4 regions of the Cedecea sp. NFIX57 genome follow, and region 3 is predicted to be linked to each of the others. Evidence: predicted binding sites of a transcription regulator. Region 3 holds the regulator's gene; each other region holds the start of a gene.
The links. Region 3 encodes PhoB, which activates phosphate uptake and scavenging genes when phosphate is short. Its sites were predicted from a motif close to CTGTCATAAAACTGNCNNAT; they were not measured.
Positions count from the first base shown of each region.

Region 1 (7,236 bases), on a different contig from region 3:
TAAATCCTGCGCGGTACAGTCCGCCAGCTTACCCGGCAGCGCCGGCCCGCTGGTCAGCTTTTTACGCACAACCTTCTTCGCGGCGCGCATACGGCGCTGCGCGCTCGAAATCGCCAGCTCTGCCAGCTGTTCTGCCGCCTGCACGTTCTGGTTCAACCACAGGCTGAAAGCATCCTTCACAACGCCGGAAACAAAGGCCGCACACTGGCGTGAGGAGAGACGCTCTTTCGTCTGGCCAGCAAACTGAGGATCCTGCATTTTGACCGACAGCACGTAGGCGCAGCGTTCCCAGATATCTTCCGCAGAGAGCTTCACGCCGCGCGGCAGAATATTGCGGTATTCGCAGAATTCACGCATCGCGTCGAGCAGCCCCTGACGAAGGCCGTTTACATGAGTTCCGCCCTGCATGGTTGGGATCAGGTTTACGTAGCTTTCTGTCAGCAGCTCGCCACCTTCCGGCAGCCAGAGCAGCGCCCAGTCAACGGCTTCGGTATCACCCGAAAAATTGCCGATAAACGGCGCTTCCGGCAGGGTAATCAGGCCATTAACGGCTTCGCACAGATAGTCGTTCAGGCCGTCCTGGTAGCACCAGCGCTGCTCGGTATTATTCACCTTATCGGTAAAGGTAATCTCTACCCCTGGGCATAATACAGCTTTTGCTTTCAGCAGATGGCTGAGCCGCGAAACCGAAAAACGAGGGCTGTCGAAGAAGCTTTCATCCGGCCAAAAATGCACGCTGGTCCCGGTATTACGCTTCCCGCAGGTGCCAATCACCTCCAGATCCTGCACCTTCTCGCCGTTTTCAAAAGCGATGCTGTATACCTGAGCGTCGCGGCGGACGGTCACTTCAACGCGTTTGGAAAGGGCGTTAACCACAGAGATCCCTACGCCGTGGAGGCCGCCGGAGAATTGGTAGTTTTTATTCGAGAACTTACCGCCCGCATGCAGACGGCAAAGGATCAGCTCAATGGCCGGGACCTTCTCTTCGGAATGGATATCAACAGGCATCCCGCGACCGTCATCAATGACTTCCAGCGACTGGTCGGCGTGCAGGATGACATCCACGCGCTTGGCGTGACCTGCCAGCGCCTCATCCACGCTGTTATCAATGACCTCCTGCCCTAAATGATTAGGACGAGTGGTGTCTGTGTACATCCCCGGGCGGCGGCGAACAGGCTCAAGCCCGGTGAGTACCTCTATATCATCGGCATTATAGGATTGCGTCATGGTTTATTCATTCAGATAGCGAAACAGGAAATCGGCCGTCAGGCCTCAGCGTAAGCCGAGGAAGTCGACAATCTGTGTGAAATAATCTTCGAAGCCCGTGAAGGCATGATTGCCACCGGGTTTCACCGTCTGGCGGCAGAGCGCGTAGTAGGCTACGGCCTGGCGGTAATCAAGCACCTCATCGCCCGTTTGTTGCAGCAACCAAATCAGGTCTGGCGCGTCCAACGGGTCAATCTGCATGACTTTCAGATCGTAAATATGGCGTGACTCTAGCACATATTGCTGCCCGGTGTAGGGGTTCTCGTTTTTACCGAGATACCCCACGAGCAGCTCAAAGGGGCGAACAGCCGGATTGACCACCACCGCAGGCAGCGTAAAGCACTGCGAAAGCCATGTCGCGTAATAGCCACCGAGGGAAGACCCCACAATACCCAGCGGCTCTCCTCCGCGCTCAAGCACAAGCGATTCCAGCAGCTCGGAGGCTTCTGCGGGGTACGGCGGCAACTGAGGCACAATCATTTCAATGTCAGGATGATGCTGCGCCAGCCATGACTTAAACCGGGTCGCTTTTGCGGAGGCCGGTGAGCTATTAAACCCGTGCAGATACAGTAACGCAGGCATTAATACCCCTCAGAAGCCGTGTCAGGACTGAATTTACCGCTTTGCAACCGGCACACTTCCGTCGTCAGGCTACCGTCAGGGTAAAGGTCAAGCCAGCGCCAACCCGGCTCAATAGTGTCGAGCGTGAAATTGGCGCAGTGGGGTTTGAACTGGACGCATGTCGAAGGCGTGGCCAGCATTCTGCGACCGTTCCAGTCGAGATCCAGTTCCTGATGAATGTGCCCACAAAGCAGCGTTTTCACCTGCGGCCAGGGCTTAAGCACGGCATCCAGTGCGGCAGCATTGCGCAGGCTGTGCTGATCCAGCCAGCTACAGCCAGCAGGAAGAGGATGGTGATGCAGCAGAAGCAACGTGTGACGCTCTGGGGCGGCAGCCAGCTGACGCTCAAGCCATTCCAACTGGAAATCGCTCAGTTCACCGTGAGGAACCCCAAAAACCTGACTGTCCAGCAGCAAAATTTGCCAGTGGTCGCCGATGTAAACGCGCTTTGCCGGGGAAATGCCTGCTTCCTGCAGGGCGTTAAACATCGCAGGCTGAAAATCGTGGTTACCCGGTAGCCAAACGCAAGGCGCGGAAACGCGGGAGATCCCTTCAGCAAAGTGCTGATAAGCCTCCACGCTGTGATCCTGGGCCAAATCCCCGGTTGCCACCAGTAAGTCGCAGGCACGCTGTTCGGCGAGAATGGCGGTCAGCACCGCCTGATAGCTCTTCCAGGTATTAATCCCGAGCAGCGTTTCGTTCTTTCCCGCGAACAAGTGGGTATCGGTTATTTGCAATATCCTGATCCGGCCTCCATCGGCCACAGGAAGGGTTAACAGGCTTTCCAAATGGTGTCCTTAGGTTTCACGCACACTTACTACCCACCACACTTAAGCTGCTGATATCCAGGCCGCAGCTCGATTCATTCAGGGTATCAATATCATCCATTTATTCAGGGCGTTGTGCCGTTAGCCGTCCTGATCCCTAAAAACTAGGTATACACGGGCACGGCCATTGCTCCATGCGCTAAACAGTAGCGCAGCCAGTCAGCAAGAAACTGGTTAATTTGATGCTTTTCGTCGCGTTGATGCAACTTTTTATTCGGATAATCATATCGCGCTTTGAAGCGAAAGATCTGCTGACTTGAACACACTTCCGCGACCATCGCATCGTGATACAGCCTGACCGACATTGACGGCAGGCTCCAGTAGCTCACCGCGGGCTGCGTTTGTTCAATTTCCACCAGCGTTGTATAACGCGTTGATTCTGAGATAGTTAAGCGATATCTGGCGCTATTAACCTGATAGGTTACCGTTTCACCCACTGCATCATTTTTTGGCAACAGGCGGCGCAGCTGCGCGAAGTTGGTTTCGCACAAACGCATCATTTCGGGGAAGTCAGGGGTATAGCGCTTCATAATCAGTGGTTCCACTCTTTTCTTAGTTGCTCATAATGCAGCTGCAGCCATTGCAAAGCGATGACCGACGCCGCGTTGTCGATGCTCCCCTCTTCGACACACTGGTAAGCCTGCTCCCGGCTGACCACATGAACACGAATATCTTCGTTTTCTTCCACCAGGCCATGAATACCTTTGGCCTGAGTGGCATCCACTTCGCCGACTAAAATAGACAGCCGTTCGCTGGTGCCGCCAGGGCTGGCTAAATAGCTTAGAACCGGTTTGGTCCGGCCCACAGCGAGGCCTGCTTCTTCTACGGCTTCACGGCGCGCAACATCTTCTACGCTTTCACCTTCTTCAATCATGCCGGCGATCATTTCCAACAGCCATGGGGTTTCACTGGTGTCCCAGGCGGCAATACGAATCTGCTCTATCAGCACGACTTCATCGCGCACAGGGTCATAGGGTAGCAGCACCGCAGCGTGACCGCGCTCAAAAATTTCGCGCTTCACTTCGCCACTCATTTCGCCGTTGAATAAACGATGGCGAAAACGATAAAGATCGAGTGAAAAAAAGCCACGATAAAGCGTTTCCCGTGCAATAATTTCTACATCCTTTTTGGCGAAAGTAGCCGCAAGCTTTTCTGACTTATTCATAAATGATGTCCTGATGACAAATGGGCGCTGGCCGGGCGATTTCAACCCTGCATAACTGCCCTTTCAATTTTGATGTGGTAGATTGGTGAAAATTAAGGTAGATGGCACTTTACGCCAACCTGCCCGGCTGACGGAATCTGTAGAATCGGCGATCATCTTTGACTCCTGTCGGCGTTAAACAAAATAATTCTGCTTCACAACAAGGAATGCAAATGAAGAAACTGCTCCCCATTCTTATCGGTCTGAGCCTGACGGGTTTCAGCGCCATGAGCCAGGCAGAAAACCTGCTGCAGGTTTACCAGCAGGCCCGCACCAGCAACCCGGACCTGCGTAAATCCGCTGCTGACCGTGACGCCGCATTCGAAAAAATTAATGAAGCACGCAGCCCATTATTGCCACAGCTGGGTCTGGGTGCAGATTACACCTACGGTAACGGTTTCCGCGATCAGAATGGTGTTAATTCCAACGCGACAAGCGCAACGTTACAGCTGACGCAAACCATTTTTGATATGTCGAAATGGCGCGCCCTGAGCCTGCAGGAAAAAACCGCAGGGATTCAGGATGTCAGCTTCCAGACCGATCAGCAGTCTCTGATCCTGAATACGGCCACAGCCTATTTTAACGTGCTGAGCGCCATTGACGCACTTTCTTATACTGAAGCGCAGAAACAAGCCATCTACCGCCAGTTGGATCAAACCACTCAGCGCTTTAACGTGGGCCTGGTTGCCATTACCGACGTGCAGAACGCCCGTGCGCAGTACGACACCGTACTGGCGAACGAAGTTACCGCCCGTAATAATCTGGACAACGCGGTGGAATCCCTGCGTCAGGTCACCGGGAACGACTATCTGAGCCTGGCGTCCCTGAACGTGGACGGTTTCAAAACCACCAAGCCAGATGCAGTCAACAACCTGCTCAAAGACGCTGAGAAACGCAACCTTAGCCTGCTTCAGGCTCGCCTGAGCCAGGATCTGGCGCGCGAACAAATTCGTCTGGCTGAAGACGGCCACCTGCCGACCCTGAGCCTGAACGCGTCCAGCGGTGTGTCTAACACCAGCTACAATGGTTCTAAAACCGGGAATAACTCAGCGTATGACAACAGCTACAAAGGGCAGAACCAGGTTGGCCTGAGCTTCTCCCTGCCGCTGTACCAGGGTGGCCAGGTTAACTCTCAGGTTAAACAGGCTCAGTACAACTTTGTGGGTGCCAGCGAGCAGCTGGAAAGTGCGCACCGCAGCGTGGTACAGACCGTGCGTTCTTCCTTTAATAACGTGAACGCCTCTATCAGCACCATCAACGCTTACAAACAGGCCGTTGTGTCTGCGCAAAGCTCCCTGGATGCGATGGAAGCCGGTTACTCGGTGGGTACCCGTACTATCGTTGACGTGCTGGATGCGACCACCACGCTGTATAACGCCAAACAGCAACTCTCCAGCGCACGTTATAACTACCTGATTAACCAGCTGAATATTAAATCAGCGTTGGGTACGTTGAACGAGCAGGATCTGATTGCGCTGAACAACACCCTGGGCAAACCGGTTTCAACCTCCGCGGACAGCGTTGCCCCGGAAACCCCGGAGCAGGATGCCCGGGCTGACGGTTACAACACCACGCCAGCAGCCGCATCGACAAAAGCGACTCATGCCACTCCGGCAGCGGCCACCAGCGGGAAAAAAGCGAACCCATTCGCTAATTAATCGCCGGAATGTCAACGAAAGGGGCGTATTTTTACGTCCCTTTTTTTCTGTCTCTCATTTAAACGTAAGGCAACGTAAAGATCTCCTGCCAACAGGCCTGCATCGCTTCAATTTCAACCGTTCATCCCCTATCCTTAGCACCAAACCTACTGGGCTCAGGACTGATTAAATGAAACGGACAAAAAATATAAATCATTCATCGTTCCGCAAAAGCTGGAACGCACGCCATTTAACGCCGGTGGCGTTGGCTGTTACCGCTGTCTTTATGCTGGCCGGCTGTGAACAAAGCGACGAAACTGTCTCAATGTATCAAAACGCGGATGACTGCTCGCAGGCAAACCCGGGCAAAAGCGCGGAATGTACAACTGCCTATAGTAACGCCCTGAAAGAAGCTGAACGCACGGCACCGAAGTACGCTTCCCGTGAAGCCTGCGTGGCCGAGTTTGGCGAAGGGCAGTGCCAGCCAGCGCCTGCTCAGGCAAGTCTTGCAGGGGAAAGCCAGGCTCAGGCTCAACCGCAGCAAAGCGGCAGCTTCTGGATGCCGCTGATGGCGGGCTACATGATGGGCCGTCTGATGGGCGGCGGCGCGGGCTTTGCGCAGCAGCCGCTGTTTACCTCAAAAAACCCGGCCAGCCCGGCTTACGGTAAGTACGCCGATGCCAGCGGCAAAAGCTACGGCGCGGCCACCCCAGGCCGGACGACCACCGTTCCGAAAAGCGCAATGGCACCAAAACCTGCCACCACCTCAACGGTCACTCGCGGCGGCTTTGGTGAATCGGTAGCCAGGCAATCTACCATGCAGCGCAGCAGCGCCACTTCCGGCAGCAGCCGTTCGATGGGCGGCTGATAAATCATGGAAAGAGTTTCTATCGTTGAGCGCCCGGACTGGCGCGAAAAAGCCACGGAATATGGCTTCAATTTCCACACCATGTACGGCGAACCGTACTGGTGTGAAGACGCCTATTATAAGCTCACCCTGGCTCAGGTTGAACGCCTGGAAGAGGTGACTGCCGAACTGCATCAAATGTGTCTGCAGGTTGTGGGAAAGGTGGTAGCCAGCGATGAGCTGATGGCCCGTTTCCGCATTCCGAAACACACCTGGGAATTTGTTCGCCAGTCGTGGCGCAGCCAGCAGCCTTCCCTCTATTCCCGTCTGGATCTGGCGTGGGATGGCGTCGGTGAACCCAAGCTGCTGGAAAACAACGCCGATACACCGACGTCGCTGTATGAAGCAGCCTTCTTCCAGTGGATCTGGCTTGAAGATCAGGTGGCTGCAGGCAAGCTGCCCGCAGGCGCAGACCAGTTCAACAGCCTGCAGGAAAAGCTGATTGAGCGTTTCGCCGAACTGAAGCAACAGCATGGCTTCAATTTGCTGCACTTTGCCTGCTGCCAGGACACAGTCGAAGATCGCGGCACGGTGCAGTATCTGCAGGACTGCGCCGCCGAATCTGACGTCGCCAGCGAGTTCCTGTTTATCGAGGAAATTGGCCTCGGGGAGAAAGGTCAGTTTACCGATCTGAAGGATCAGGTTATCAGCAACCTGTTCAAGCTCTACCCGTGGGAATTCATGCTCCGTGAGATGTTCTCCACCAAGCTGGAAGATGCAGGCGTGCGCTGGTTAGAGCCGGCCTGGAAAAGCATTATCTCCAACAAAGCCCTG
Region 1 covers NZ_FXAS01000021.1:23,067-30,302, forward strand. Annotated here, with positions in the region: gene parE (DNA topoisomerase IV subunit B) at 1-1,227, opposite strand, end outside; gene yqiA (esterase YqiA) at 1,273-1,848, opposite strand; gene cpdA (3',5'-cyclic-AMP phosphodiesterase) at 1,848-2,675, opposite strand; gene B9Y90_RS17585 (DUF1249 family protein) at 2,819-3,244, opposite strand; gene nudF (ADP-ribose diphosphatase) at 3,247-3,879, opposite strand; gene tolC (outer membrane channel protein TolC) at 4,092-5,576, shown strand; gene B9Y90_RS17600 (DUF1190 family protein) at 5,746-6,423, shown strand; gene B9Y90_RS17605 (glutathionylspermidine synthase family protein) at 6,430-7,236, shown strand, end outside.
Region 1: a site for PhoB is predicted at 3,952-3,971, ahead of nudF (ADP-ribose diphosphatase). Genes of this name have one in related genera too.

Region 2 (7,236 bases), on a different contig from region 3:
TCACCTTCCGCCCCTTCCGTACCGGGGAGTATGTCGATCTCGGTGGCATCGCGGGCACAGTGCTGAATGTGCAAATCTTCTCCACCACGCTGCGTACCGTGGATGGCAAAATTGTGGTTGTGCCGAACGGCAAAATTATCGCCGGCAATATCATTAACTTTTCCCGTGAACCTGCCCGCCGTAACGAATTCATCATCGGCGTGGCCTACGATGCGGACATCGATCAAGTTAAGCAGATCCTGACTGACATCATCACCAGCGACGAGCGTGTGCTGAAGGATCGCGACATCACCGTGCGCCTCAACGAGCTTGGCCCTTCATCCGTCAACTTTGTGGTGCGGGCATGGAGCAAAAGCGGTGACCTGCAAAACGTTTACTGGGACGTGCTGGAGCGCATCAAGAAAGCCCTTGATGCAAACGGCATCGGCATTCCTTATCCGCAGATGGACGTTCACGTTCGCCAGATTAAAGGCTCTGATAACGCATAACCTCCAGGGCCAGCGTTCGCTGGCCTTAATTTTACCTGTAATAATTAGCCATTCTTATCAGCGATTAAAACTATCAATTTCCTCTAATAATTTTTGCGCATTACACTCACGCTCAATGATGAACATTTAAAGGGTGTACAGCGTGTTATCTTATTATTTTCAGGGTATTGCATTGGGAGCCGCGCTAATTCTGCCGCTGGGGCCGCAAAATGCCTTTGTGATGAACCAGGGCATTCGTCGCCAATACCATCTGATGATTGCTTCCCTGTGCGCGCTGAGCGACATCATTCTGATTTGTGGTGGGATTTTTGGCGGCAGCGCCATTCTGATGCAGTCTCCCTGGCTGCTGGCGCTGGTCACCTGGGGCGGCGTGGCATTTCTGCTGTGGTATGGCTGGGGCGCGCTGCGCACGGCGATGAGCAGCAACCTGGAGCTGGCTTCGGCCGAAGTGTTGAAACAAGGGCGCTGGAAAATCGTGGTCACCATGCTGGCAGTGACCTGGCTCAACCCGCATGTCTATCTGGACACCTTTGTGGTGCTTGGCAGCCTGGGCGGCCAGCTGGCGGATGATGCAAAACGCTGGTTTGCACTGGGGACCATTAGCGCCTCTATTCTCTGGTTTTACGGCCTGGCGATTCTTGCCGCCTGGCTTGCTCCCCGTCTGCGTACCGCGAAAGCGCAGCGTATTATCAACGGCGTGGTTGGGATTGTGATGTGGTTTATCGCCGCGCAACTGGCCCGGGATGGCGTGCAGCACATCGCGGCGCTGGTGGGCTAATTCGCCATAATCTGATAGACAAGTTACCATTACAGGCTAAGCTTGCTGGCAGACGCCGGGAGTTTATTGCAAGGCGTAATCACAGTGGAACGTAGCACGGAGGAGTTACAGTGAAGTTTAAAATTTTAGCATTAGCCGCGTTAATGGGATTAGGTTCTGTTTCTGTACAAGCAGGTGAGTTGCCAAACGGGCCGCACGTGGTCACCTCCGGGACAGCCAGCGTTGATGCCGTACCTGATATCGCTACGCTCGCTATCGAAGTCAACGTGTCCGCTAAGGACGCCGCTTCTGCCAAAAAACAGGCCGACGATCGCGTGGCACAATATCTGACTTTCCTGCAGAAAAATGGCGTTGAGAAGAAGGACATCAATGCTGCTAACCTGCGCACACAGCCAGAATATGACTACCTGAAAGACGGCAAAACGCAACTGAAAGGCTATCGGGCGGTACGTCAGGTGGAAGTCACCCTGCGTCAGCTGGATAAAATGAACGAGCTGCTGGATGGGGCACTGAAGTCCGGCCTGAACGAAATCCGTTCCGTGTCGCTGGGGGTTGCGCATCCGGAAGAGTACAAAGACAAAGCACGTAAAGAGGCGATTAGCGACGCAACTCGCCAGGCGAAGCTGCTGGCCGAAGGCTTTAACAGCAAGCTGGGCCCGGTATACAGCGTGCGTTACCACGTGTCTAACTACCAGCCCGCACCGATGGTTCGCATGATGAAAGCGGACGCGGCTGCCCCGGTTTCCGCGCAGGATACCTACGATCAGCAGACTATTCAGTTTGACGATCAGGTTGACGTCGTGTTTGAACTGCAGGGCGCGCAGACCCCGGCGGCCCCTGCTCAGTAAGATGTGACCTTTACCTTAACCCTCGCCGCTGCCGGCGAGGGTTACTCAAAGCGTTATTCCGTATCCTGCCTCAAGACCTTGTGTCCGTACTCCAGCAAAGCATCCGTCACGTTGCGCATCATGCGGCTTTCCGGCGCAAAGCGGTGCCAGTAAAGCATGCGGCGCTGTAGCAGGCCCGGTGTCAGGTCGATTAATTCCCCGCTATTTAACTCGCGCTCAATTTGCAGGTGCGGGATCATACAGCAGGTTGTGCCCTGGCGCGCCAGCTGCACAAAGGCTTCCGAAGAGTTAACGATATGACACGGCACGCTGCCCGGCGACAGGTCAAAGTTCTGCTGTAAAAATGCCTGATGCATATCGTCGAGATGATCAAAGGCGACGGCAGGGGCTTTTAGCAGCGCCGACCGCGTGACGCCGTTCGGGAAATAACGCTCGGCAAAATCTTTCGATCCCACAAACAGGTAGTCCAGCGCGCCCAGGCGATCCACCAGGCAGCTTGGCAGCGGCTGAGGCTGAATGGAGACCGCACCAACCACTTCACCCCGACGCAGGCGCTCCTGAGTGCGGGTTTCATCTTCCACCTGAAGATTCAGGCGAATGGGGGAGTCGGCCAGAACCGGTGCAAGGGCAGGCAGCAGCCAGGTGGCCAGACTGTCGGCGTTGACCGCCAGCGAGAGCAGCAGCGGCGTGGAGCCGGTTTGCTCGTCGCCCAGCCACTCTTCCTCCAGCAGTTCCACCTGACGTAAAAGCGCCAGCAGTTTTTGGCCCTGTTCGGTAGGGCGGGGCGGCACGGTACGCACCAACAATGGCTGGCCGAACATCGTTTCCAGTTGCTTAATACGTTGTGACACCGCCGACTGAGTAATGCACAGCTTCTGCGCCGCACGCTCAAATCCTCGTTCACGAATTACCGCATCCAGCGCCTGCAGCGTTCTGTAGTCCGGGCGTTTCATTGTTGTTCATCTGCTCCTGATTTCGTCGTGCAGCCACTATGACATAAATTTGCCGCTGATTCAGACCAAATCAGCAAACCGGCAAGGTGTTCGAACGTGATGACGTTGGCATTGCGGCAAAGCCGGGGACATTTTTCCGACGCATGCTCTATAATGCGCGTCAGTTTCCACATCACAGGCATAAAATTATGACGCAGGATGAACTGAAAAAAGCAGTCGGATGGGCAGCACTCCAGTACGTGCAGCCGGGCACCATTGTGGGCGTGGGGACGGGCTCAACCGCCGCGCATTTTATTGATGCTTTGGGCACCATCAAACACCAGATTGAAGGTGCTGTTTCCAGCTCCGACGCTTCCACCGCGAAACTGAAAAGCCTTGGGATCCCTGTTTTCGATCTCAACGAGGTGGATTCATTAGGCGTTTACGTTGATGGTGCCGATGAGATCAACCACCAGATGCAGATGATCAAAGGCGGTGGTGCCGCGTTAACCCGCGAGAAAATCATCGCCTCCGTGGCCGACAAGTTTGTCTGCATCGCGGACGCTTCCAAGCAGGTTGATATTCTTGGTAACTTCCCGCTGCCGGTAGAAGTGATCCCGATGGCGCGCAGCGCCGTCGCGCGTGAGCTGGTAAAACTGGGCGGGCGCCCGGAGTACCGGCAGGGCGTGGTCACGGACAACGGTAACATCATTCTGGATGTGCATGGTTTGAGCATCATGGAGCCGATGAAGCTGGAAAATACCATCAACGGTATACCTGGCGTCGTTACCGTGGGCCTGTTTGCGAACCGTGGCGCGGATGTGGCGCTGATTGGCACTGCTGACGGCGTAAAAACCATCGTGAAATGATCTGACCGGGGCGCGTTCAGCGCCCCAAAAAACCGTATAAAAAATGACAAATTATTTTAACCGCATATTTGGTGACATATATCACATTTTGGTAACAGTGCTGTGATTCATGCCTGGTTCACTCTCTCGCTCAGCATTTTATTCTGACTCCCGCCGCCTTATTCCCGCCTGACGATACGGCGACGCAATCGTTCATATTGCCCCAAACGTAGATTTTGATATTTTGACAGAAGGGTAACTTATAGGCGGTGGCGCATCATCGCCTAAAAACGAACACAACAGCACTGAAAATAGGGTCGGGAAATGGCAAAAGTATCACTGGATAAAGACAGAATTAAATTCCTGCTTGTGGAAGGCGTGCACCAGAAGGCGATAGACAGCCTCCGTGCAGCGGGATACACCAACATTGAATTCCATAAAGGCGCGCTGGATTCCGAAGCGCTCAAAGAGTCGATCCGTGATGCTCACTTCATTGGCCTGCGTTCCCGCACCCATTTGACCGAAGAGATCTTTGCCGCGGCTGAAAAACTGGTGGCCGTGGGCTGCTTCTGCATCGGCACCAACCAGGTTGATCTGGATGCGGCGGCGAAGCGTGGTATTCCTGTGTTTAACGCCCCGTTCTCTAACACCCGTTCCGTTGCCGAACTGGTGATTGGTGAATTGCTGCTGCTGCTGCGTGGCATTCCTGAAGCTAACGCCAAAGCGCACCGTGGCGTGTGGAACAAGCTGGCGGTAGGCTCTTTTGAGGCCCGTGGTAAAAAGCTGGGCATCATTGGTTACGGCCACATTGGTACACAGCTGGGGATTCTGGCTGAATCTCTGGGGATGCACGTCTACTTCTACGATATCGAAAACAAGCTGCCGCTGGGCAATGCCACTCAGGTTCAGCATCTTTCCGACCTGCTGAACATGAGCGATGTGGTGAGTCTGCACGTGCCGGAAAACGCCTCCACCAAAAACATGATTGGCGCGAACGAACTGGCGCTGATGAAGCCGGGCTCACTGCTGATCAACGCCTCCCGTGGTACGGTGGTCGATATTCCTGCTCTATGTGGTGCACTTTCCAGCAAGCATCTGTCTGGTGCGGCGATTGACGTCTTCCCGACTGAGCCAGCTACCAACAGCGATCCGTTCAACTCCCCGCTGTGCGAGTTTGACAACGTGATCCTGACCCCGCACATCGGCGGTTCAACTCAGGAAGCGCAGGAAAACATCGGCCTGGAAGTGGCGGGCAAGCTGGCGAAATACTCCGATAACGGCTCAACGTTGTCTGCGGTTAACTTCCCGGAAGTTTCGCTGCCGCTGCACGGGGGCACAACCAGCCGCCTGCTGCATATTCATGAAAACCGCCCAGGGATCCTGACCGCGCTGAACCAGATCTTTGCCGATCAGGGTATCAACATCGCCGCTCAGTTCCTGCAGACCACGCCGCACATGGGGTACGTGGTAATTGATATTGATGCGCCTGAAGATGTTGCTGAGAAGGCGCTGAAGTCAATGAAAGGGATTCCGGGCACCATTCGCGCCCGTTTGCTGTACTGATCTGACGAATGGCCTCTTCCCCGAAGGGGGAAGGGGCATCACCACTGCCAAAGGCGCGATGGCGTCACCACGGCAGGCAAAGGAATATCCCACTGTTCTACCGGCAATGTCTCCACCTGCTGGCAATCATGTGCCAGGCCAACCGGGTAAAGGCCGTGCTGTGGCCAGTGCTGTAGCGTCCTGTCGTAGAATCCACCGCCCATGCCCAGACGCTGCCCCGCTTCATCAAAGGCAACCAGCGGCGTAACCAGTACATCCAGCTTATTCAGCGGCAGCACGTCGCGAACATCCAGCTTAGGCTCAAGAATTTTCAGGCGATTGGTGACCAGATTGCTTTGCGGCGTGTAGCGCAAAAACAGCAGGTTACCGGCGCTAAAAGGATGAAGTACCGGGAGATAAACGTTTTTGCCCGCCTGCCATAAAGCCTCAATCAGCGGCGTGGTATTAAGCTCGCCGTCGAACGAGAGAAACAGCGCCACGGTGTGAGCACGAATAACCGGCTCAAACGCCAGCATACGTTCAGCGGCCTGCAGGGCAAAGGTTTGTTGTTCAGCGGGAGTGAGTGACCGGCGTCTCTGCCGTATCGTTTGGCGAATGTCCTGACGAAGCGTTGAGGTTAACGGGATATGCGTCATGATGGCCGGGTAGTAAAGAGGGAATCTCCGAGATGCCGCCGCAGGCTGTAACCCTTGAACCCTTGGTTCAAGGTGAGTGTGTCGTCATGGTTTTAAGGCTTCTCGGACGAACCGAGCATGCTCACCAACCGCGGAGCGCCACACTCTTGTGGTATGAAATATCGGCTCAGGGGACTGGCCCGCTTGCAAACATCTCAGAGAAATTTTGTCTTCGAAGTTACTCTACCATAGTCAACTGCGAAGTGTTATTCAAACTTTGGACCCTGTCGGTCTGCAATGCGACCTTGCTCAAGCAATGCTTGTTCGATGGTCTGCTGTAGCATCCGAATACGCTCTTCCATACTGGCGGCGTAGTCACGGGTTTTCGACTTTTCCTGAGCCAGTTCGTAGCAAATGTTAAGTGCTGCGATGAACACCAGCTGCTCGGTATTTGTGACTCTAGTGCGAACTTTTAAATCTTGCAACCGCTGATTCAGCTCTTCCGCAGCCTGATTCAGCGCATCCTGTTGTTCAGGCGGACAATTCACGCGTAATGAACGACCGAAAATTTGAATATCGACTGGTTGTGCAGACATGCCACCTTCCTGCTGTTTACTCGCCTGCCTTAACGCCACCGACCCCGGTAGCGGAAGGGGCGCCACTATAGCTATCCCGATATCAAGATACAAGCCCTTTTCTGGTATCTGCGGGGGTCCTGGTGGTAGCATAACACACACTATTCCTGCCAACGATGACGAATGCGCATGTCAATACAGAACGCAATGCCGGACTACGACTTAGTCGGCCAACTTTTGAACCAACAGGGTGTGGGTCTGACGCCTGCAGAAATGCACGGTTTGATCAGCGGCATGCTGTGCGGTGGTAACAAAGACACCAGCTGGCAAACGCTGCTGCATGACCTGACTAACGAGGGCCTGGCCTTTAGCCAGAACCTTGCCGATCCGCTACGCCAGATGCACGGCGCCATTGGCGACGCGCTGGAAGACGAAGGCTTCCTGTTCCAGCTTTACCTGCCGGACGGGGATGATGTCTCCGTTTTCGATCGCGCCGATGCGCTTTCCGGCTGGGTAAACCATTTCCTGCTGGGCCTCGGCGTGATGCAGAGCAAGCTCGACAAAGTCACCGGTGAAACCGGCGAAGCCAT
Region 2 covers NZ_FXAS01000029.1:39,562-46,797, forward strand. Annotated here, with positions in the region: gene B9Y90_RS20415 (small-conductance mechanosensitive channel MscS) at 1-488, shown strand, start outside; gene argO (arginine exporter ArgO) at 631-1,266, shown strand; gene B9Y90_RS20425 (oxidative stress defense protein) at 1,377-2,114, shown strand; gene argP (DNA-binding transcriptional regulator ArgP) at 2,168-3,067, opposite strand; gene rpiA (ribose-5-phosphate isomerase RpiA) at 3,256-3,915, shown strand; gene serA (phosphoglycerate dehydrogenase) at 4,219-5,457, shown strand; gene B9Y90_RS20445 (5-formyltetrahydrofolate cyclo-ligase) at 5,496-6,092, opposite strand; RNA gene ssrS (6S RNA) at 6,113-6,296, opposite strand; gene zapA (cell division protein ZapA) at 6,338-6,667, opposite strand; gene B9Y90_RS20460 (YecA/YgfB family protein) at 6,836-7,236, shown strand, end outside.
Region 2: a site for PhoB is predicted at 3,994-4,013, ahead of serA (phosphoglycerate dehydrogenase). Genes of this name have one in related genera too.

Region 3 (7,236 bases):
GCGCCTGCAGCTTTTGCCGACTGACCTCGAGCGCCTGCTTTAGCTCAGTCAGCTGTTTTTCGTCGCGCTGTTGCTGCGTGAACGCCATGCGCCAGCCCGTCAGTTCGGCAGACCAAAGTCGATAGCGGTCATTCGCCGCGAGCCAGTCTTCGACCTGCTGAGCTTCATTCTTCAGACGCTGGGCCTGTTCGGCGGCCAGCATTCGGGTTTGCTGCCGGCGGATGGAAAGCTGCTGTAAGCGGGTATTCACTTTCTCCGCTGCCTCGCTGTTTTGCTTCAGCGACTGCTGCTTTTCCTGCAGCCGCTGCCAGTCAGGGCGAAGTTTTTCGGCAGGCAAGGCTTGGGTCAGTTTCGCCAGCATCGGCTCTGCGTCTTTGAGCGACTGATTGGCTGCGTTCAGCGCCTGCTGCTTTTGGGTTTTGTCGGCAGAAAGTCGGGCTAGCTGAGTGAGCCACTGCTGGTGTTGCTGCTGTTGTTGGAGCTCCCCGGACAGTTTTTTCTCTTCAACAGTGAGTACCTGCAAACTCTCGGCAAGCTGCTGTTGCTGCTCTGCGGTTAATAGCGCGACGCCAGAAGCCTGAGCCAGCAGGTTTTCAAGGCGGCTTTTGATTTGCTTATGATTTTCAAACACCGCGGCGGAAACGGTGCCGTAAATCTCCGTGCCGGTCAGCTCTTCAAGCAGCGAGGCGCGGTCGTTTGCGTCGGCGTTTAAAAAGGCGGCGAACTGCCCCTGGGAGAGCATCATCGAACGGGTGAAGCGGTCGTAGTCCAGGCCGGTGAGGAAGGCGATAATCTCCAGCTTGTCTTTGATTTTATCGGCGAGAATTTTGCCATCTTCGATTTGAGCCAGCTCCACGCGCGGTGCCTGGAGATTGCCGTTCGCCGCGTTGCGGGCGCGATTCTGGCTCCAGAAAGCGCGGTAGCCCGTGCCTTTTACCTCAAACTCGACTTCGGCCAGGCATTCTGCAGTGTCCCGGGTCATCAGGTCGTTTTGCGACTGCGACACGGTGTTGAGGCGCGGGGTCTTGTGGTACAGCGCCAGGCAAATGGCATCCAGCAGGGTGGTTTTGCCCGCGCCCGTGGGTCCGGTGATAGCAAACAGCCCGTTGCTGGCGAAAGGCTCCTGGGTGAAATCAATCTTCCACTCGCCTTTCAGGGAGTTGATGTTTTTTAACCTCAGGCTGAGGATCTTCATGCCTGTTCCTCCTGCTGGTGCAAATCTGAAAGGGTTTGGGCAAACAGCGTTCTTAGCCTGGCGGCGCGTTCCTCGCTGGTTTCTTCCTGACTCAGCCGGCGCTCAAAAACCTCTTCAACGCTTAACTCGCTCAGCGTCTCTTTATGCTGGCTGGCAATCACCCGTTCGCGCTGTTCGCGGCTGCGGCGCAGCAGAACGACTTCAACCGGTAAATCGTCGGTCAGCGCCTGTACCTGGCGCTGCATGTCGTGCAGATATTCGTCGGTGGCGATTTCGATATCCAGCCAGACGTTGGGTTCGGCAGGCGCGTTTCGCCACTGTTCAAGCTGCTGCTCGATTTCGCGCAGCGACCCTTTCACGATGGCCAGCGGCTGGCTGATGGGGACTTCCAGAGGCTCGACGCTGGTTAGCGCTCCGCCGTTGAATGTCACCAGAAAAACGGTTTTGGCTTTGCCGGTTTCATCGAAGCTCAGCGGAATCGGTGAGCCGCTGTAGCGAATATGCTCCGTGCCGCCAATTTTTTGCGCGCGATGAATATGCCCGAGCGCAATGTAGTCAGCGGGCGGGAAGTGCTGCGCCGGGAAAGCGTCCAGCGTGCCAATATAAATGTCACGCACCGCATCGGATTTCGTCACGCCCACCGTGGTCAGGTGCCCGGTGGCGATAATCGGTAGCGGCTGGTCACCGCGAAGCGCCACGGCGGCGGCATAACATTGCTGATAATGTTCGCTGATGGCTTCCATTAAAGAACGCTGTTTTTCATGGCCGGACAGCCCCGCCTGGCTGCTTTGAATATCGCGAGGGCGCAGGAAAGGAATAGGGCAGAGAATCGCCCCCGGCGTGCCGTCTTTTTGGTTGAGCACCAGCGCCTGTTCATCTTTGTTATGGCGAGCGCTGGCAATCACTCGGGTATTCAGGCAGGCCAGGAGTTCGCGGGATTCATTCAGGGTGGCTACGGAATCGTGATTCCCCGCCAGCACCACGAGCTGGCAGCCGGTGCCCTGTAGCTGCACGACAAAACGGTTATACATTTCACGGGCGTAGCTCGGCGGCGAGCCGGTATCAAAGATATCTCCCGCGACGAGGATCGCATCCACCTGATGTTCGACCGCGGCGTTTAACAGCCAGTCGAGAAAGGCCTGATGTTCAGAAGCCCGGCTTTTGGTATAGAAGTTTTGGCCGAGGTGCCAGTCTGATGTGTGGAGAATGCGCATAACCTGTCCCATGGCAAAGAGGCGAATTACCGATTATAAGCTATTGAGCTGGCAGCGTAACCGTCAGTAAAAATCCGTGGCTGTCATAATTCAAAAAGGTGAAATATCTGGCCGTCATCTTTTTCATAAATCTGTCACAAATCTGACGCATACTGGCGCACAATTAATAAGAGATGGTCTCTTTTCAACAGGGTAAATCATGGCGAGACGCATTTTAGTCGTAGAAGATGAAGCTCCGATTCGTGAAATGGTGAGCTTTGTGCTCGAGCAAAATGGCTTCCAGTCGGTAGAGGCGGAAGATTATGACAGCGCGGTTAACCTGCTGATTGAACCTTTCCCCGACCTGATCCTGCTGGACTGGATGCTGCCAGGCGGTTCCGGGATCCAGTTTATCAAGCACCTGAAGCGTGAAGCGCTGACCCGCGAAATCCCGGTGATGATGCTGACCGCGCGTGGCGAAGAAGAAGATCGCGTGCGTGGCCTTGAAGTCGGTGCCGATGATTACATCACTAAGCCGTTCTCGCCTAAAGAGCTGGTGGCGCGTATTAAAGCGGTGATGCGCCGTATTTCCCCGATGGCGGTGGAAGAAGTGATTGAGATGCAGGGGCTGAGCCTTGACCCGTCCTCACACCGCGTGATGACCGGCGAAGATCCGCTCGACATGGGGCCAACTGAATTTAAGCTGTTACACTTCTTTATGACCCACCCGGAGCGCGTTTACAGCCGTGAACAGCTGCTTAATAACGTGTGGGGAACGAACGTTTACGTTGAAGACCGTACCGTAGACGTGCATATTCGTCGCCTGCGTAAAGCGTTGGAAACAAGTGGTCATGACAAAATGGTGCAAACAGTTCGCGGCACGGGTTATCGTTTTTCAACCCGTTTTTAATATGCTGACAGGAGCGTGACGCGTGCTGGAACGGCTGTCATGGAAAAGGCTGGTACTGGAGCTGGTGCTCTGTTGTATGCCAGCGGCAATTCTCGGATTGATTTTTGGCCACCTGCCGTGGTTTTTACTGGCGGCAGTGACCGCCCTGCTAAGCTGGCATTTCTGGAATTTACTTCGTCTCTCCTGGTGGCTGTGGGTTGACCGCAGCATGACCCCGCCGCCCGGGCGGGGAAGCTGGGAACCTCTGCTCTACGGGCTGCACCAGATGCAGCTACGTAATAAAAAGCGCCGCAAAGAGTTAGGCAACCTGATCAAACGCTTCCGAAGCGGGGCAGAATCTCTGCCCGATGCGGTCGTGCTGACCACCGAAGAAGGCACCATTTTTTGGTGTAACGGCTTGGCACAGCTGCTGCTTGGCCTGCGCTGGCCGGACGACAGCGGCCAAAATATCCTCAACCTGCTGCGTTACCCTGAATTCTCGCAATACGTGGCGAAGCAGCAGTTTGGTCGCCCACTGACTCTGGTGCTGAACAATGGCCGTCATCTTGAGTTCCGCGTGATGCCTTACGCCGACGGGCAGTGGCTGATGGTGGCGCGTGACGTCACGCAGATGCACCAGCTTGAAGGCGCCCGCCGCAACTTCTTTGCCAACGTCAGCCATGAGCTACGCACGCCGCTGACCGTGTTGCAGGGGTATCTGGAGATGATGCAGGATCAGGCTCTGGAAGGGCCGCTGCGGGACAAAGCGCTGCATACCATGCGCGAGCAAACCTCTCGCATGGAAGGGCTGGTGAGGCAACTGCTTACGCTGTCGCGCATTGAAGCCGCCCCCACGCTGTCGATGAATGAGAAAATCGACGTGCCGCTGATGCTGCGCGTGGTTGAACGTGAAGCGCAGACGCTGAGCCAGCAGAAGCAAACGCTCACTTTTAACGTTGAGCCAGGGCTTCAGGTTTACGGCAACGAAGAACAGCTGCGTAGCGCGATCTCTAACCTGGTGTATAACGCGGTGAATCACACGCCAGCCGGGACACACATCACCGTCACCTGGCGCCGGCTGCCTCACGGCGTCGCGTTCAGCGTGAAGGATACCGGGCCGGGGATCTCCGCCGAGCACATTCCGCGCCTGACGGAGCGTTTCTACCGCGTAGACAAAGCGCGCTCCCGGCAGACCGGGGGCAGCGGGCTTGGGCTGGCTATCGTGAAGCATGCCCTTAGCCATCATGATGCGCGGCTTGATATCGAAAGCGTGCCGGGGCAGGGATCGACGTTTTCGTTCATTCTGCCCGAGCGCTTAATCGCCCATGAGTCAGCGGTGGCTGCACATTAATTCACCGCAGCCGTCAAGTTCGCTTTCCACAGGCCAGTTTTCTGGCCTTTTTGTTTGTATTTTCACCACTCGTTAAGTGATGAATATCGAATTGATGCTTTTTTGTCCGAATGATAAGCCATAACAAAAGCGTATAATCAACTTTATTCACTGCTTATGCGTATTTTTAAAGGATATATTTCTGGTTTCCCGATCCCTTCTTGTCTTCAAACGCTATAAGCGTTTTAATTGCCCCCCTGTTATTACCAGACCGACTGAAATTGCGTGGTAATTCGACTAACTATTCTTCGCCACCGATCCGGAGAAGCATATTCCGCTGTCGTTACCGGTAATAACCGCGTTTTTACCGAACGTTATTTGGACTGAACGTCGGTTTAAAAATTTGAGTATTTTCAACACCACACATCCACAGGCTGCTTTATTTTATGACCTATCATTTGAAATCTCGTGACATCATCGCTCTGGGCTTTATGACCTTTGCGCTGTTTGTGGGCGCGGGCAACATCATTTTCCCTCCTATGGTTGGCTTACAGGCTGGCGAGCACGTCTGGACGGCGGCGCTTGGCTTCCTGGTCACGGCGGTAGGTTTACCCGTTCTGACTATCGTGGCGATTGCCCGCGTGGGCGGCGGTATTGACAGCCTGAGCTCGCCGATTGGCCGCCGCGCCGGTATTTTGCTGGCGACAGTTTGTTACCTGGCCGTAGGGCCGCTGTTTGCCACGCCGCGTACCACTACCGTTTCCTTTGAAGTGGGGATTGCCCCGCTGACCGGCATGGGCGATATGCCGCTGTTTATCTACAGCCTGGTGTACTTCGCGCTGGTGATCGGGATTTCTCTTTATCCGGGTAAGCTGCTGGATACCGTGGGCCACGTGCTGGCACCGGTGAAAATCATCGCGCTGCTTATCCTGGCGGCCGGGGCGGTGTTGTGGCCAGCCGGTGGCCTGAGTACGGCGACTGAAGCCTATCAAAACGCGGCGTTTTCTAACGGCTTCGTGAACGGCTACCTGACGATGGATACGCTGGCGTCGCTGGTGTTCGGGATTGTTATCGTGAATGCCGCGCGCTCTCGCGGTGTGACCGAATCACGCCTGCTGACCCGCTACACTATCTGGGCTGGCCTGATTGCCGGTATCGGCTTGACGGTTATCTACCTGGCGCTGTTCCACCTCGGTTCCGACAGCGCGAATCTGGTCGACCAGAAAGCTAACGGCGCGGCAATCCTGCACGCTTATGTGGCACATACCTTTGGTGGAGCCGGTAGCTTCTTCCTGGCGGCGCTGATTTTCCTGGCCTGCCTGGTGACCGCCGTTGGCCTGACCTGTGCCTGCGCGGAGTTCTTTAGTCAGTATCTGCCGCTCTCTTACCGTTCGCTGGTGTTTATCCTGGGTCTGTTCTCGATGGTGGTGTCCAACCTGGGCCTGAGCCACCTGATTCAGATTTCGATCCCGGTACTGACGGCAATTTATCCGCCTTGTATTGCCCTGGTGGTGCTGAGTTTTACTCGTCCGTGGTGGAACAACTCCACCCGCGTTATTGCCCCGGCGATGCTGATAAGCCTGCTGTTTGGTATCATTGACGGCATTAAGGCATCGGCCATCAGCGACATGCTGCCTGGCTGGGCGGCGAAACTGCCGCTGGCGGATCAGGGACTTGCCTGGCTGCTGCCGACCGTTGCGATGGTGGTGATCACCGCCATCTGGGACAAAGCAGCAGGGCGCCAGGTCACCTCCGCCGCCCACTAAGTTTTTGATTGCTAAGTAACCACGGAGTCGTCCTCCGTGGTTTTTTTATTGTAAAGCGTGGTACTTGGATTCATGGAAAACACCAACAAGCTCAAGCGCGGTTTGAGCACCCGGCACATTCGATTTATGGCGCTGGGGTCGGCGATTGGCACAGGGCTGTTTTACGGTTCGGCGGACGCTATCAAAATGGCGGGGCCGAGCGTTTTGCTGGCGTATATCATCGGCGGCGTGGCGGCCTATATCATCATGCGCGCTCTGGGCGAAATGTCGGTGCACAACCCTGCGGCCAGCTCGTTTTCCCGCTATGCACAGGACAACCTTGGGCCGCTGGCAGGCTACATTACCGGCTGGACCTACTGCTTTGAGATTTTGATTGTTGCCATCGCTGACGTGACCGCGTTCGGCATCTACATGGGTATCTGGTTCCCGGCGGTGCCGCACTGGGTCTGGGTGCTTAGCGTGGTGCTGATTATCTGCGCCATTAACTTGATGAGCGTGAAGGTGTTCGGCGAGCTGGAGTTCTGGTTCTCGTTCTTTAAAGTAGCCACCATCATCATCATGATTATTGCCGGGATCGGCATTATTGTGTGGGGGATTGGCAACGGCGGCCAGGCGACCGGCATCCATAACCTGTGGAGCAACGGCGGCTTCTTCAGCAACGGCTGGCTGGGCATGATCATGTCCCTGCAGATGGTGATGTTTGCCTACGGCGGGATTGAGATTATTGGCATCACCGCAGGTGAAGCGAAAGAGCCGCAGAAATCCATTCCACGCGCCATTAACTCCGTGCCGCTGCGTATTCTGGTGTTCTACGTGGGGACGTTGTTCGTCATCATGTCCATCTATCCGTGGAACCAGGTGGG
Region 3 covers NZ_FXAS01000004.1:120,451-127,686, forward strand. Annotated here, with positions in the region: gene sbcC (exonuclease subunit SbcC) at 1-1,195, opposite strand, end outside; gene sbcD (exonuclease subunit SbcD) at 1,192-2,409, opposite strand; gene phoB (phosphate response regulator transcription factor PhoB) at 2,609-3,298, shown strand; gene phoR (phosphate regulon sensor histidine kinase PhoR) at 3,321-4,628, shown strand; gene brnQ (branched-chain amino acid transporter carrier protein BrnQ) at 5,054-6,373, shown strand; gene proY (proline-specific permease ProY) at 6,446-7,236, shown strand, end outside.

Region 4 (7,236 bases), on a different contig from region 3:
AGCGAAAGTTGCAGACGTCGGTAATTGATAAGCGCAAGTAATAGAACTTACGCGCAAAAGCATCGGTAAGCTGGGACACTGAATACACCTTTCCAAATACGGGAGATGCAGTCATTTCTTCCTGCACCCTGGCAACCTCAGGGGCTGCGGCCAGGGCACCTTATCTTGTGACTTAGGTACCAGGGCTTGAGTGTGTGTTACTGCGATAGTAGCGCGACATCTGGCTTCGCGCTATATCAGTTTTCGCTATATAAATCCATACATAACGAGATGATTGCTTAATTTCGCTACAGAGTACTTAAAAAGCTAACTTTTACTTTGATATGCATCATTATCCACAGAGCAAGAATCGTCTTTTTAGCGCTTTTACGCTACCTTAAGCGCCTGTATGCCTCTTAAGGATTATCTTTTCTATGCGTAATCGCACGCTTGCAGATCTTGATCGGGTTGTCGCGCTCGGCGGTGGACACGGCCTGGGTCGCGTCATGTCATCCCTTTCCACTCTTGGCTCACGTTTAACCGGCATCGTCACCACGACCGACAACGGCGGCTCAACCGGACGCATTCGACGCTCTGAAGGTGGAATTGCCTGGGGAGATATGCGCAACTGCCTGAACCAGCTGATCACCGAACCAAGCGTGGCATCGACAATGTTTGAGTACCGTTTTGGCGGTAACGGTGAACTTTCAGGCCATAACCTCGGAAACCTGATGTTAAAGGCCCTGGATCACCTCAGCGTGCGCCCTCTGGAGGCAATCAATTTAATTCGTAATCTGCTGAAGGTTGATGCGCAGCTGATTCCGATGTCGGAACATCCGGTTGATTTAATGGCTACCGACGACCAGGGCAACGCCGTGTATGGCGAAGTGAGTATCGACCAGCTGCTTAATCCACCGCAGGATCTGGCGGTCTACCCGAAAGTCCCGGCCACCCGAGAAGCCATAGAGAGCATCGCTGAGGCCGATTTAATTCTGATTGGCCCCGGCAGTTTTTACACCAGTCTAATGCCAATTCTGCTGCTTGAAGAGATGGATCAGGCGCTGCGCCGCACGCCAGCGCCAATGGTGTATATCGGTAATCTGGGCAAAGAGCTAAGCCCCGCTGCGGCCAGCCTTTCCCTGCGCCAAAAACTTGAGCTGATGGAGCAGCATATCGGAAAACGCGTTATTGATGCCGTGTTGGTGGGCCCGCATGTCGACGTCAGCGAAGTGGCCGACAGGTTGGTGATTCAACAGCCGCTGGAAGCGAGCGATATAAGGTATCGCCACGACCGCCAGCTGCTGCGAGCTGCCCTCGAGCAGGCCGTGCAGCAGCTCGGATAAACTTTGCTACTTATGAGGCGGCGATAAACAGTTCGCGCAGCTTGTGAAGCTGGTCGCGAATCTGCGCCGCCTCTTCAAACTCAAGATTCTGCGCGTGCTCCAGCATTTTGCTTTCAAGCTGGTGAATTTTCTGCTGCAGCGCTTTCGGCGTCAGCACAACTTCATCTTCTTCAATCACGCTGCGCGCTTTGGTTTTAACCCGTCCTTTGGTCTTCGCCATGCCTTCGCCAAGCTGCAGAACATCTACCACACGCTTGTTCAGACCCTGCGGCGTAATGCCATTCTCTTCGTTGTAGCGCTGCTGCTTCTCACGGCGGCGTTCGGTTTCACCAATCGCTTTCGCCATCGACGGCGTAATTTTATCGCCATAGAGAATCGCCTTGCCGTTAACGTTACGCGCCGCACGGCCAATGGTCTGAATCAGCGAGCGCTCAGAACGCAGGAAACCTTCTTTATCCGCATCCAGAATAGCGACCAGCGACACTTCCGGCATATCAAGGCCTTCTCGCAGTAGGTTTATCCCCACCAGCACGTCAAACTCACCGAGACGCAAATCGCGGATAATCTCCATGCGCTCTACGGTATCGATATCTGAGTGCAGGTAGCGCACGCGTTCACCGTGCTCCTCTAAATATTCAGTCAGGTCTTCCGCCATCCGCTTGGTTAACGTCGTCACCAGTACACGCTCGTTGATTGCCACCCGCTTACGAATTTCAGAGAGCAAATCGTCTACCTGCGTGGCCACCGGACGCACTTCAATCACCGGATCGAGCAGCCCCGTAGGACGAACAACCTGGTCAACGATGTCATCGCCGGATTTCTCCAGCTCGTAGTTGCCCGGCGTCGCTGAAACATAAATGGTCTGCGGGGCCAACGCTTCAAACTCTTCAAATTTTAACGGGCGGTTATCCAGCGCTGACGGCAGTCGGAAACCGTATTCCACCAGCGTTTCTTTACGGGCACGGTCACCGCGATACATGCCGCCAATTTGCGGAATGGTGACGTGGGATTCATCCACCACCAGCAGGCCATCCGCCGGTAGATAGTCAAAAAGCGTCGGAGGCGGTTCGCCAGGCCCCCGCCCGGACAGGAAGCGAGAGTAGTTTTCAATGCCCGAGCAGTAACCCAGTTCGTTCATCATTTCGAGATCAAACTGAGTACGCTGGGCAATGCGCTGCTCTTCCAGCAGTTTATTATTTTCCAGCAGGAATTTTCGGCGCTCGGCCAGTTCAACTTTGATGTCTTCCATCGCCTGCACGATACGCTCGCGTGGCGTCACGTAGTGCGATTTAGGGTAGATGGTAAAACGCTGAATAGTTTGATCGATTTGCCCGGTCAATGGATCAAACAGCGACAGCCTTTCAACTTCTTCGTCAAACAGCTCCACGCGTAGCGCAAGATCGTCTGATTCCGCCGGGAAGATATCAACCACTTCCCCTCTAACCCGGAACGTTCCACGCTGGAAAGCCTGATCGTTACGCGTATATTGCAGCTCCGTGAGACGGCGGAGGATCGCCCGCTGATCGATGATCATTCCCTTCGTCAGGTGCAGCATCATCTTCAGGTAGAGGTCCGGATCGCCCAGACCGTAGATTGCCGACACGGATGCCACCACGATAACGTCCCGGCGCTCAAGCAACGCTTTGGTCGCCGACAGACGCATCTGCTCAATGTGCTCGTTCACCGATGCATCTTTTTCAATGAAGGTGTCCGAGCTCGGCACATAGGCTTCAGGCTGGTAGTAATCGTAGTAAGAGACAAAAAACTCAACCGCATTGTCCGGAAAGAACTCTTTCATTTCACCGTACAGCTGCGCCGCCAGCGTCTTGTTTGGCGCCAGCACCATCGTTGGGCGCTGAAGGTCAGCAATCACGTTTGCTACGGTGAAGGTTTTGCCCGACCCCGTCACGCCCAGCAGCGTCTGGTGTGCCAGTCCGTTTTCAAGCCCGTCTTTCAGGCGAAGGATAGCTTCAGGCTGGTCGCCAGAAGGTTTAAATGCGGAATTCAGTTTGAACGCTTTACTCATGAACGGGCTACCTGATGAAGAAACGAGCGGGCCGGAGAGTAATTTTACCCGGCAGCGGGATTTTTGCCAGTAGAAAACTGTATAAAACACCAGTTCTCATTTTTACTAAGCCTGCTAACGGCTGCTTTGTGCCACTTTGTTTGCCCATAATTTGCCCCTTCGCCAGATAAATCTCCAGCCGCTGCCGGTTATCCCCAAATTTTTTCACCTTTTAACATTTGTCAAGGGAGGTAAGGAAACCTCTGGCCGAATGTTTGACAGTTTTATTGCAGTAGTTGATTTTATTTAACAACTTGAATTCAAATGAATATTTCACAAAGACCGGTTTCGCGACAATTTGGCCGCAGGCCGCGCCCGCTCTCGCTTTCGCCAAGTTTTCTAACTCTAATACACAAGGTTATCCACAGGAATGGTGGATAACTGCATCCAGCCCTTTTGCTTAGCCACTCGGAAAAATCCCTGATCTTTCTGTGCCAGAGGCGAAAAAAAAATTTCGCTAAATTTTTTGCTTTTATTCATTCGATTTCGCTATACCCGGCCATATTGAGCAAGATCCCGAAATTGAGATATATCCTGAGGTTAAAAGGCGTTTTCTTGCACCAAATTCGTTCTTTTTAGCACCTGTCAGGTGCAGCTAAGTTCAATCTTGCATACCGGCTCCACCCTTTCAGGGAGCCAATGCTCAGTTTTATCCTGAAGAGCACGATGCTTTCAGGCGTTATCACCAAGCTGGCAAGCTAATTGCAGCATATCCAGGGGGAAACGACTCCCCAACCAAGGAGATGAGCCATGCTTAGCTTACGCGCTGTTAATCAGTTCTACGGTGACCATCACATACTGTGGAACCTGGATCTCGAACTGACCCCGGGAGAATGCACCTGCGTGATTGGTGCTCCAGGCCAGGGAAAAACCACGCTCGTAAACTGCATTACTGGCTATTTACCAGTACAAAGCGGCAGTATGTTGTGGCAACAGGCGGGACAACCACCTGAGGATCTGGTCAATAAACCCGTTGAGCGGCGAGCTGCGCTTGGAATCGGCTATGTTCCCCAGGACAGACGCATTTTCTCTCAGCTTAGCGTTGAGGAAAACCTTCAGATAGCGATGATGGCAGGCCATCAGGCCCCCCGGGCCATTCCTGCGCTGATTGATGACCTGTTTCCCGAGCTCTATAGCCTACGGCAGGTAAAAAGCGGCGAACTTAGTGGAGATATGCAGCAACAGTTAGCGCTTGCCCGGGCACTGGTTTTAGAACCTAAGCTGCTGATACTGGATGAGCCAACTTTCGGTAGAGGCCAGAGATTCATCACGGAAATGGGCAATCTCATTCGGCGCTTAAACCACGATTTCGGCCTGACCATTTTGCTGGTCGAGCAGCGGCTGTCTTTTATTCGCCGGGTAGCAGACAAGTTTTGCCTGTTGCATAAAGGCCGGAATGTCGCACAAGGGAATGTCGCTCAGTTGGACGACAAGCTCGTTGCGGGCTGGCTAGAAACCTGAACGGAGTCTCTGCTATAAGTTTTTCAGCTTTGCCTGAAAGACTGGGTTGAGATCCGTCATCGCCCGATGCAGGTTGCACTGCCGTGTCACTTTTGCAATATCCAGCAAAGGGGAAGGTATGGACTTCACGCCAGCGCTGTTCATCCAGCACAACACCGCTTCGAGATTCCACAAAGCGGTCTTGCCATCGTGTACCGGGGCTGGAAATGCCTCCCGGGAAACCATGACCTTACGAATATATTGCCGGGACACGCCTAACAGTTCCGCGATGTCACTCAAGCCCACTAAATCAGGGGCAGCTTCAACCAATAACGCGCCAGGAATAATGCCTGAAACGTCCGTCAGCGCACTCAGCAAAGCGTCTTCTGCAGTGTCAGCCTCGCGGATGAAGTTCAAGGCGATGCGCCCCGTCACACCGATGCCAACAAGGGCATCATCACACCCTCCTGCGCCCAGCGCAGCAACCCACTTCTCTGGATCTTTTTTTCCTTCAGGTAAGGTAAAAACAAGCGTGAATGTGAATCCCGCCATGGTGCCTTCTCCTTGTTAATGCAGAACGCTGTGTGATGCCCTGTTAGCGCATCCATCCACAAGCCTGCGAATTTGTCTGGCATGGTTCTCAGCGTTACGAGGCGTGCTCCAGACGCAGCTGATGCAAAACTCCCCGCATCGACATGTTTTATCGTTCCATGGGCAATAAATCTTTCCCCAACAGTGCGAACCGCCCTCTTTTACCCGCCATCCCTGAAATTCGGCATAGCTTAAAGCTGCTTCAATTTCTTTTTGCGGGTGCCGTTTTCTGGCCATATCTCCTCCGGCTAAAAAAGCATCTCATAAAGGTTGTCTGATGACAACCAAAAGTAGGAAGTACTTTATAGAAGGTCCCGGCTGGAATGAATCTTTGTCTGTGGGGGAAATGCTAAAGCGGGAACCACCCCGAGGCTTTGCTGCGGGTGTGGCTTTTGTTACCGTCACCTTACGGCTTAGATCGTAATAACGGAGAGATCGAGGTAGTGACCAAGCGCGGTTTGATCGCTGAGATCCTCAAGCCTGGGGATCTCTCCCAGCAGCGGGGCCGGCAGCCGTTGTTTGAGCGTGGCGAGATATTCCGCGTGCCTTTTTCCTGCGGGTTGAACACCGTTTGCAATCCAGCCAGCTAACGGTAAACCGGCAGCCAGTACCGCCTGCGCCGTGAGCATCGCATGATTAATGCAGCCAAGCTTCACACCCACCACCAAAATGACAGGCAGTTGCTCACTGATGGCCCATTCGGCAAATGTCGTGGTGTCTGATAGCGGCGTGAACCAGCCTCCCGCGCCTTCAACCTGGATCCAGTCGGCTTTTCCGGTAAGATTTTCCAGGCCTGCAGACATTACGGAAAAGGTGATTGGACGCTGCTCCTCAGCACTAATGATGTGTGGAGAGGTTGGCTCAAGAAAAGCCAGCGGATTGATCTCCTCATAGGACACGTTGACCGAACTGTTGCGCTGCAGCGCTAACGCGTCGCTGTTACGAATGCCTTCAGGCGTCATTTCACTGCCAGAAGCCACAGGCTTATAGCCCACGGAGCGATACCCGGCAGTATTCGCCGCCTGGAGCAGCGCGCAGCTGGCGACTGTTTTCCCGACTTCGGTGTCGGTCCCGGTCACGAACCATTTTTTAATCACGTTCAATTACTCCAAAAATTATCTGCCAGCTAAGGGAGAACTGCCCATCTTGCCGGGGCCACGCTTCGCTCAGCCGCTGCAGTTGACCACGCGTCAGCAGAGTGTTTTTGCGACCATCGTGCAGGTGTGTTGCCCCAACGCCTTTTAGCGAACGCATGGCGCTCATGACGTCAGGAAAGCGCTGGCTTACGGTGCGGCTGGTTAATACGTAACGCCATGGCTGACACGCTTGTTCTATTTCGGCCACGGCTAAAAACTGGTTGGCATGCGCCCGTTCGTCAATCCCGCGCCAGGCCTCGTGCAGTTCAGGCAGTGAACCTGCCGCAAGCGTAGTAAATGCTACGCAGCCACCCGGTTTTGTCACGCGGTAAAGCTCGGATAAGCCTTGCTGCAGATCGCTGCACCATTGGACGGCAAGGTTGCTCCACGCCAGATCGACCTGTTCATTCGCTAACGGAACAGACTCGATATCCCCCTCAAGAAAACGATGCGCCGACTGGGTTTTCTGGCACTGCTCCAGCATCGCTTTCGAGATGTCCAACGCCAGCACTTCGCTTCCTCTTTCCTGCCAAATTCGGCTGTACCAGCCGGTGCCGCAGCCAGCATCCAGCACGCTTACGGTGCGGCGGTTTTCCAGCTCGGCCAGCAGATTATCACCACAGATACGCTGCAACTCGGCGAAACGCTCGTAGCTGCCTGCAGCCCGACTAAACGCTGCGGC
Region 4 covers NZ_FXAS01000010.1:139,694-146,929, reverse strand. Annotated here, with positions in the region: gene moaA (GTP 3',8-cyclase MoaA) at 1-115, opposite strand, end outside; molybdenum cofactor riboswitch at 71-205, opposite strand; gene yvcK (uridine diphosphate-N-acetylglucosamine-binding protein YvcK) at 414-1,322, shown strand; gene uvrB (excinuclease ABC subunit UvrB) at 1,333-3,348, opposite strand; gene B9Y90_RS10970 (ABC transporter ATP-binding protein) at 4,138-4,848, shown strand; gene B9Y90_RS10965 (helix-turn-helix transcriptional regulator) at 4,861-5,379, opposite strand; gene B9Y90_RS27305 (hypothetical protein) at 5,395-5,655, opposite strand; gene bioD (dethiobiotin synthase) at 5,832-6,515, opposite strand; gene bioC (malonyl-ACP O-methyltransferase BioC) at 6,508-7,236, opposite strand, start outside.
Region 4: a site for PhoB is predicted at 3,601-3,620, ahead of uvrB (excinuclease ABC subunit UvrB). Genes of this name have one in related genera too.